Regions from separate parts of the Mucilaginibacter sp. SG538B genome, predicted to be linked through region 3. Evidence: riboswitches for the same ligand, from Rfam matches in the RefSeq annotation. Region 3 holds a riboswitch; each other region holds the start of a gene.
What was found. Region 3 has a riboswitch for S-adenosylmethionine ahead of FHW88_RS02915 (TlpA disulfide reductase family protein). Riboswitches for the same ligand answer to the same signal wherever they lie in the genome.
Positions count from the first base shown of each region.

Region 1: it holds a riboswitch for S-adenosylmethionine, as region 3 does, so the genes downstream of both, FHW88_RS16180 (O-acetylhomoserine aminocarboxypropyltransferase/cysteine synthase family protein) here and FHW88_RS02915 (TlpA disulfide reductase family protein) in region 3, are expected to answer to the same signal.
Region 2: it holds a riboswitch for S-adenosylmethionine, as region 3 does, so the genes downstream of both, metH (methionine synthase) here and FHW88_RS02915 (TlpA disulfide reductase family protein) in region 3, are expected to answer to the same signal.

Region 1 is NZ_JABMJI010000003.1:1,609-4,889, reverse strand. It holds gene metX (homoserine O-acetyltransferase family protein) at 1-286, opposite strand, end outside; gene FHW88_RS16180 (O-acetylhomoserine aminocarboxypropyltransferase/cysteine synthase family protein) at 438-1,757, opposite strand; SAM riboswitch class I at 2,001-2,111, opposite strand; gene FHW88_RS16175 (trans-sulfuration enzyme family protein) at 2,350-3,281, opposite strand, start outside.
Region 2 is NZ_JABMJI010000002.1:1,367,165-1,370,445, forward strand. It holds gene metH (methionine synthase) at 1-1,296, opposite strand, end outside; SAM riboswitch class I at 1,501-1,610, opposite strand; gene FHW88_RS15460 (Bax inhibitor-1/YccA family protein) at 1,744-2,475, opposite strand; gene FHW88_RS15465 (hypothetical protein) at 2,653-3,219, opposite strand.
Region 3 is NZ_JABMJI010000001.1:748,066-751,346, reverse strand. It holds gene FHW88_RS02920 (SusC/RagA family TonB-linked outer membrane protein) at 1-241, opposite strand, end outside; gene FHW88_RS02915 (TlpA disulfide reductase family protein) at 577-1,146, opposite strand; SAM riboswitch class I at 1,268-1,381, opposite strand; gene FHW88_RS02910 (isocitrate lyase/phosphoenolpyruvate mutase family protein) at 1,686-2,474, opposite strand; gene FHW88_RS02905 (YybH family protein) at 2,611-2,991, opposite strand; gene FHW88_RS02900 (helix-turn-helix domain-containing protein) at 3,063-3,281, opposite strand, start outside.

The DNA of each region.
Region 1 (3,281 bases), on a different contig from region 3:
TAACCGGGTTAATGCTCAACGGACTTGTAGTGCCGTAAGGAGAACCCAAAATATTGGCGCAAACTATAAAATGCTCTTCCGGGTTAAAAAAATAACCCTCGCCAATAAGCCCTTTCCACCAGTCAAATACATCGCTGTTGGCAGTAAGCGCATGGCAAACCCAAACAACATTATTTTTTTCCTTATTTAACCGGCCATAAGTGTGAAAACCTATTTCTAAACCTTCAATTGTACGGCCCGATTCAAATTCAAAAGTATCAGTGTATTTAAATATCTCTGCGTTCATTCTGTTATTTGTCACGCTGTGTTAAGTCGAAAGTCTTTAGTTTAAAGTCTCAAGTCGAAGTTTCAATTTTCCGGCTTAAGACTAAATACTTAGAACTTAAGACTTAACTACACGTAACGTTTACTATATCACTTAAAAAAACTATACATTGTTATACTAACTCACCCTCACCTTGCTTAATTTTTGCAAAAGCCTGTTCAAAATCGGCTTTAATATCATCAATATGTTCAATACCAACAGCCACGCGCAATGATGCAGGTGTAACACCGGCAGCTAATTGCTCTTCATCAGATAATTGCTGATGCGTGGTTGCCGATGGCTGGATGATGAGTGTTTTTGCGTCGCCAACATTGGCTAAATGGCTCACCAATTTAAGGTTATTGATCAAGCGGCTGGCCTGTTCTTTGCTCCCTTTAATTTCGAACGATAGTACGCCCCCAAAACCGTTTTTTAAATACTTTTTAGCTAAGTCATGATATGGCGATGATTCCAGTCCCGGGTAATTTACGCTTGCCACCTGTGGGTGCTGCTCCAACCATTTAGCCAGTTGCAGGGCATTATCAACGTGACGTTGTACACGCAGAGAAAGCGTTTCCAACCCCTGGATATTCAACCATGAATTAAATGGTGCCTGAGAGGGGCCGAAATCCCTCAAACCTTCCACACGGGCACGGATAATAAACTGGATATTGCCAAACGGGCCCCCAATGCCAAATACATCGTTAAATATCAACCCGTGGTAACCTTCAGATGGTTCGGTAAATTGCGGGAATTTGCCGTTACCCCAATTGTAATTGCCTGCATCGATAATAACACCGCCAATACTGGTACCATGCCCGCCAATCCATTTGGTTGTTGACTCCACAACCACATTAGCGCCATGTTCAATAGGACGGAAGAGGTAACCACCGGCACCAAAAGTATTATCAACAATTAGCGGAAGGTCATGCCTTTTGGCAACTTCGCTCAGCTTTTCAAAATCGGCAATGGTAAAGCCCGGGTTACCTATTGTTTCCAAAAAGATGGCTTTTGTTTTGCCATCAATGAGCGCTTCGATATTGGCTGCTGTATCATCTTTGGCAAAGCGTACTTCGATACCCAGGCGTTTGAAAGCTACTTTAAACTGGTTATAGGTGCCGCCGTACAGGAAAGGTGAAGTAACAAAGTTATCGCCAACCTGTAAAATATTATTAAGGGCAAGGAATTGGGATGCCTGGCCAGAGGCTGTTGCCAGCGCAACCACACCGCCCTCTAACGCCGCGATGCGTTTTTCAAACACATCGGTAGTAGGGTTCATGATGCGGGTATAGATGTTACCAAACTCTTTCAGCGCAAACAGGTTGGCGCCATGTTCGGCGCTGTTAAATACGTATGAAGTAGTTTGATAAATGGGCACAGCACGTGAACCTGTTGTTGGGTCAACTTCCTGGCCGGCATGTAATTGTAAGGTTTCGAATTTTAAGGCAGACATAGTTGTAATTTTTTAATGTGTTTAATTTAGATTTTGAATGTTTAGATGAATTTGGAAAGCCGGTTCAAAAACAACCGGTTTAACAACACGCTTTTCAGAAAATGAAAATAGGAGCGTGCTAAGCATCAACAGCAGCAACACATACAAATACAGCTAATAGGGGAGCTAATATGTTGTATGTTACCGTTTGCGGTGTAAAAAGTGTTGCGTTGCGTAAATTTAATTAAACTTTTCATGGTTATAAATTTATATTCCCCGGTGTTATTTGCCGGGACAGGAATTGGCACCTTCTTCAACATTGAAGGGTTGCCAGCGGGTCATTGAGCCTGATCTCTCGCCGCTTCTTTATAAATCAAAACCCGAACTATGTGCGGAGGATTGATCGACGTTGGTATCACTACCAAATAATGTTGCGAATATAAGGGATTGTGAGGTAATATACCAAATTTTATTTCTTTTTAAGGTGAAAGGTTTATTTTGAGGTGAAAGGCAAAAGGCGAAAGGTTAAAGGTTTTGTGAATACGGAATTTTTAAATTCACATGACAGCTTATACCTTTCGCCTTTGACCTTTATCCTTTCACCTTAAAAGGCCTAAGCAAGGGCCTGCTTCATATCGGCAATCAAATCGTCAATATGTTCCAGCCCAACTGAAACCCTTAGCAGGTTACGTGGTGTTTTGGTATCCGGGCCTTCAACAGTAGCGCGGTGTTCTATTAGGCTTTCAACACCACCAAGGCTGGTAGCTTTGATAAATAGTTTCAGTTTATTGATGATGTTATGCGTGTCGTTCTCATCGCCCTTAATAGTAAAAGATAACATGCCACCAAAAGCCAGCATCTGATCTTTAGCTATCTCATGCTGCGGGTGCGAGGGCAAACCGGGGTACATTACCTGTTCAACATTGGGATGCTGTTCAAGGTATTCGGCTAATAACTGTGCATTTTGTACGTGGCCTTTTACACGGTATGGTAAAGTTTTAATACTGCGTACCAGGTAATAACAATCCATAGGCGAGGGGATTGCGCCACCCATTTCCTGCACCTGGCGGATTTTTGTCCACCAATCATTCTTTTCGGCCGTGATCAACACGCCGCCCATCAGGTCGCTATGTCCGCCAAAATATTTGGTGACTGAGTGCATAACCATATCCGCGCCCAGCTCAAGTGGTCGCTGGCACATAGGGGTGGCAAATGTATTATCGCACAAAACTTTAATGCCCTTTGCTTTGGCAATAGCAACCACCTTTTTAATATCGGTTATTTTAAGCAGGGGGTTTGAAGGTGTTTCAATCCAGATCAAACCTGTTTCGGGCTTGATGTGCTGTTGTAAAACCCCGGTATCGTTTACATCAATAAAATCGAAGGTAAGGATCCCGGCAAAAAGGGTTTTAAGCTGATTACGTAAGCCATGATACATATCATCCGGCGCAATTATATGGGTGCCCGGCTCCAATGATTGAAATACCGACATCCCGGCCGCATTACCTGATGAAAAGCAAGCTGCTTCAACACCTCCCTCTAACT
Region 2 (3,281 bases), on a different contig from region 3:
GGCTATATCCGGTTCAGAAGCAACCAGGTTCAGGAATTTTACCATCACAGCCTCCGAATCAATCATGCCCTCATCCATGTTAATATCGATGACCTGCGCGCCGCCTTCCACCTGTTGCAGGGCAACACTTAGAGCTGCCTCATAATCTTCGGCAAGGATCAATTTGGAAAACTTAGGGGAACCGGTAATGTTGGTGCGTTCGCCCACGTTTACAAAAATGCTTTCGGGTTTAATGGTGACCGCTTCCAGGCCGCTCAGGCGCATATCCGGCTCAATTTGAGGGATAGGGCGGGGCGGATATTTGGCAGCCTTATCGGCAATGCACTTAATATGCTCGGGTGTGGTACCGCAGCAGCCACCAACAATATTAACCAGGCCGGCTTTGATAAAATCATCAACCTGGTGAGCGGTTTCATGCGGAGTTTCGTCGTACTGGCCAAACTCGTTGGGTAAGCCGGCGTTTGGATAGGCCGAAATAAATACGCCTGCTTTTTCAGAAAGTTCGGCAAGGTGCGGGCGCATTTCCCGGGCACCCAAAGCGCAGTTTAGGCCTACCGATAGCAGGTTGGCATGGCTTATCGAGTTCCAGAAAGCTTCGACAGTTTGCCCGGAAAGGGTACGGCCTGAAGCATCGGTAATAGTACCTGAGATCATGATACCGCCCGAATCCCTGAAAGCGGGAAAATCCTTACCTGCAGCTTTACATTCCTGCTCATAACGTTTTATGGCAAACAGCGCAGCTTTGGCATTAAGGGTATCAAATATGGTTTCAACCAACAACAGGTGCGAACCACCGTCAACCAAACCCCGTACCTGGTCATAGTAAGCTTCGGCCAGGTCATCAAACGTAACGGCGCGGTATCCCGGATCGTTTACATCTGGCGACAAAGACGCAGTGCGGTTTGTTGGCCCGATGGCACCGGCAACAAAGCGCGGTTTTTCGGGGTTATGCCGGGTATATTCGTCGGCTACTTCGCGGGCTATACGCGCACCTTCGTAGCTTAGTTCATAAGCCAGTTCTTCCAGGTGATAATCGGCAAGGGAAATTACCTGTGTGCTGAAAGTGTTAGTTTCAATGATATCCGCACCGGCATCCAGGTATTCGGCATGGATGGCTTTGATAATATCAGGGCGCGTGATATTGAGCAGGTCGTTATTGCCCTGCAGGTCGCTATGATGATCGCGAAAACGCTCGCCACGAAAATCCTTCTCGGTAAGCTGGTACCTTTGAATCATGGTACCCATTGCTCCGTCAATCACCAGTATGCGTTTCTGTAATTCTTTTCTAATGTCCATTTTTTGAGATGTGAGATATGAGATTTGAGACGTGAGATTTTAGCGGAGAGAACCTTGCTAAAACATCATGTCTTTCACCTCATATATCTGATAAAAAGACATTAAACAGGCGATTGAAAGAGCCGAAGCTATCTCAAATCTCACGTCTAATATCTCAAATCTAAATACAGCTTATCTCGAAAAGTCGGGTGTTGTTATGACTTTCGCTTATCTGTCCGGGCGCGTAATTGCTGCCTGGTAGAATGTAGCACCTTGTGAAGCACAGGTTGCTAAGACATCGCAGGGTCTAATCCCTCCGTCTTTCTCCATAAGCAGTGCAAAGTTGCGCAATAAAGTTATCATTTGCAAGTATATAACATACGCTAAATATCATGCCTAAGCCACATTGTTAAACAAAAAAAGCCGCCTTTTGCGGAGGCAGCTTTATGATTGAATTTCTTAATGAGATTATCTTCTTCTGCCGAATAAACGGAGGAGCATAAAAAACAGGTTGATCAGTGTGATGTACAATGTTAGCGCACCCATCAGGGCCAGTTTTTTCGAGCTTGCATCACCGTATTCAATACCTGCTCCAATGCGTTTTAACATTTGCATATAGTAGGCAGTTAAACCAGTAAATACAGCTATGCCTATGTAGCTGATGATGTAACTCATTTGTTCGCTGTGCATAAAGAAGTTAGCTAATGAAGCTACAAAAATCCCAATGAACAGGATGTACATGATTGAACCAAACTTTGTTAAATCCATCTGGGTAGTATAACCGGCAATGCCCATAATACCGAAAGTTACTGATGCGGTAATGAAAACACCCAATATTGATGCAGATGTGTAGATCAGAAATATCAAACTTAAGCTGATGCCAATAAGTGTTGCATAAGCTACGAAAAGCAGCACCAATACCGGATAAGAGATTCGGTTATAGCCAAATTGCATTACCAATGAAAACGCCAGTGGCGAAAACAGCGCAAAATAGCCAAAACCCGTAAGGCCGCCTGTTGGTGCAACGATCAGACTGATCAGGCCCATATTTAAAAATAGATAAACTGTTATTGCTGATACGCCAAGCGCAACGAACATCCAGCTGAAAACGCCGGCCATAAACCTGCGTGAAGCAACTTCTGATTGATCCCTAACTTCGATTACATTATCGAAGTTGTATTTAGATTCTTTAAATTCCATTTTGTGTTAAAAATTATAGTACGAATATATAAATAAAAGGTGAATACAGCATGAAGAAGCAAGACTGCAAGAATCAAGAGTCAAGAAACAGGAAAGTTTTCCGAAATGTCTTGTCTCTTGACTCTTGATTCTTGCAGTCTTGATTTCTGTTCTTCCTGCTTCTTGACTCTGTAACCCTCAATTCAAACGGCGCATCAACTGCTCTTCAACCTTTTTGAAAACCTGTATGGGTTTCAGGGTGCGCCAGCCAAGGCTATCGAGTTCGCCGCCAAAATTGATGTAATAGTCGATATTGCTGTGTTTAAATTCGTCTATCACGTGTTCGCGGAAGTTGATGCCTGCTATCCAGCCGTCTTCCACGTCCTGGAACCACTCTTCGTAATAGCAATCATCGCTTGAATGAAAGTTGAGTACGTTTTCGCCGATCAGGATAAAATGACTGATGCCATTATCTATCATCAGGTCGAGCAGCTCACGCTTCAGCAGCATAATGTCGTTATTGATGGCATCATTCCATTCGCCTATCAGCTCAATGATGGTATAGCCTTTATCATAATCGGCAAAAAGTACTTTTAAATAAAGGGTATTGGAGCCGAATGAGTCCCATTGTGGGTGCAGCAGGTAATTGTATACCTGCTTGTCAAATTCAAATTCGCTGTATTCTGTCGCATAAAAAGGCGAAAACTCATCTTCCGATGCCACGTAATCATCTCTCCAGCGGTAATATGGTTCAATATCGTGCATGTTTTTGATTTCAAATTGTCTGAACCCGAATTTTTTGAATTTGAGAATTTATCGAATACAAG
Region 3 (3,281 bases):
TAAAGCCAATGTAGCTAACCCTAAGCACATCATTAACATTGGCGTTGATGATAAACTTACCATCAACATTGGTTTGTGCGCCCGTGGTTTTACCTTTAACAGATACGCTGACACCCGGCAACGGCAACCCATCGGATTTGGCGGTTACCTCCCCGCTTATTTTAACGGATTGCCCCGCAACCGTCTGGACGAGAATAAAAGGCAATATAATTGCCAGTAATAGCTTGTAAATTTTTAACATGATAATTAATAATTGAGATTAATTTTTGATGCCTTTACCGGTACAAAAGACATGGCTATCGCCTTAGCGGGCATAATTTGCCCGGCTCATAAGCCTATCGTAACTGTAAAGAATTGATTAGGGGATGGTAATTATTAAGCTAAGACAAACTGCAGCAAGCCCGCATTTAAACACCATGCATGCTGTAAATGATTAACAGCAACAATGCATGCTTTGCATATTGAGACAGAAGGATTTGCAGATTGACTGGCTTTCCGAAACGAAAGTTTTCTTGTGTAAAAAAGTAGATTCTGTTTTCATAAAACGGGTATTAAATAAGTACTGATAGATTCTTTTTAATTGATGGACGCTGTTTTGTTGTTTACCAAAGCGTCCACAGCTTTTAACATGGACGCAAATTCCTGTTTATCGTACAAGCGGGTGAGGTAAACAATTTTCCCATCCCGACCGATAACCACATTGCGGGTAACACCGCTCTTTTTGCTGGCAAACCGGCCAAAAATCTCAGCACCAGGATCGAGTGCCAACGGATAGCTTATATTCATGACCTGGTGAAAACTTTTTACTTTGTTGAGCGGTTCATCGCGGTCAACGCCTATTAACACAAGGCCTTTATCTTTATAAGCCTGCCAGATCTCTTTTTCCAAATGCGGCATTTCTTCTCTGTATACGCTGCACCAGCTTGCGGTAAACTGCAGGATAACCACCTTACCATGCAACTTCGTTAAAGAAGTTTTTGTACCATTGGTCAATACGAGCTCAAAATCGGCAGGAGCAAGATCACCGGTTTTTATGATATAACCGCGGTCGTCAGCTGTCGGATCAATTGCCTTGGTGATCTGCGCAACAGCCGGCAATGTTGTTATGAAAAGCAAACAGGTAAAAAGTAATTGTTTAATGTTCATTGCTATACAGGTTAAACCGTAATATCATCCCGGTGATATTTTCAATATTTTAATTAGCAAGAAAAATGAAGAGGGAAAAGAAGTATACAACACCTTGCACTATACAAGGCCATAGCGTATTACATTATCTTTTCTACCCTATTTTGGGCAGACAGGAATTAGCACCTTTATAACAGTGGGCTTACAGGTTGCTAAGACATCACAGGGCCTTTCCCTCAGTCTTTCTTGATAATTAAAATATTCAAAGAACCGATTTGACGATGCAAATATATATAAATTCTACTAAAACCATAGACTTTATATAATTATTGCAATAAAATGAATTAACACTTTAAAATTCTGCAGGCTTATTTACAGAATTTGTTTACTGATTGGAGTAGCTGAAACTTTTTGAAGATAAATTCCATAACAACAAAAAGTCCCTAACGTTCGCTGCCGGGACTTTAACCTAAACTTATTTTGTAGATTATTAAACTACCTTATAATAAGGTAAAACAAGGCAATTAGGTTTTTAATTATTTAGCACTTTTATTCGCCTGTTAACTGGCAGTCCCGTTAAAAAGGGCTGCAAAGCTATTTTCGGCTGTTATTTTTTCGATCAAATTTTCCAGTGACCGGTAGATGTTCATATTCAAAAATGGGCCTGCGCTAATCCTTTTAATGCCCGCATTTTGCAACGCTTTAAAATCCGGAAGGCCAGGCATACACATTACGCTAACCGGGAGGCGCGATAAGGCCGTTATTTTTTCAATATCTGCTATTTGGGTAATGCACGGAAAAAACAAACCATGCACACCTGCACCCTGGTAAAGTTTAGTACGGGTCAAAGCGTCTTCCAGTGCGTTAGATAAACCAAGCAGAAAGGAATCGGTCCTTACATTTATAAATACCTCTACCCCTGTGGCGGTTAACAATGCAGTTATCTGTTTAAGTTTTGTGGCAAAGCCTTCGGCACCAACAATACTTCGCTGGCCATTCACCACTATCGAATCCTCTATATTGATACCCACAACACCAATATTATATAGTTTTGTGATGTTACTGCAGATAGCCTCCGGTGTTTCACCATAACCACCTTCAAGGTCGACTGTTAGCATGGCTGATGTTGTTGCAGCTATGCGTTTAACAACAAAAAGGTAATCCTCAAAACTCATCTCTTCGCCATCTGCAAAGCCTAATGAGCTGGCAACAGCCGCGCTTGATGTGCCGATTGCTTTAAAATTTAATTTATCATAAACCTGGGCGCTTTGTGCATTCCATACATTGCCAACTTGTAAAGGTTCGGTTTGATGATGCAGGGCTAAAAATTCATTGAATCTATTTTTCATGTTCTTGTTTTTATTTTATTCTCAAAATTAGGCTGGGCGCTTTTCTAAAAATTGTATAAAACGGAAGAGATTAGTGAAAGGTGAAACAAAAAATGGCCGGATAAATCCGGTCATTTTTTGTTTCAGATAGAGAAAATCAGGCTACGAGATTAGCCTCAGCTCCGAATGCATGATCGATGACAATTTTCCAGCTGCCGTCGGGTTGTTGTTTCATTAACTCTATCCCTTTTGCGGCAATCTGTGTTTTGCCATTGTCGGTGACGCTCCACTCCGACCGGCCTACCGCTACATCGCCCGATTGCAGACAGTAAACGGTTTTGATTTCCATTACTCCCGGAACCGCACAGATGCTTTTAACGGCCTGTTCAAATTGAGCCTTGCCTGATACTTCTTTTCCCGGCTCGGGAAAAATAATACCGTTGGCATCATACACATTCATAACTACATTTACATCTTTGGTGTTAAAAGCGGCTGCAAGTACCGCGTGCACCTCCTGTGGTGTTTTTGCTGATTTCATTTTGTTGTTTTTTTTATATCAGCAAAACTATGTGGCTCGAATAGCCCAAAATTGTATAAAACGGAAGAGTATTAACTGCCCGCTAACGCCTGGTTTATAGGCGACGCCTGAGCAGCAAATGAGTTAGGTGTAAAACCTGTAAAAAGCTTAAATTCCTTTATAAAATGTGCCTGGTCAAAATAACCGGCGCTGTAGGCTACATTCGTTAGCTTTTCTTCATTAGCGCTAACCAGGTTAAGGCTATGCTGAAAGCGGTTTATTTTGTAAAATAATTTTGGCGGTAAACCTGT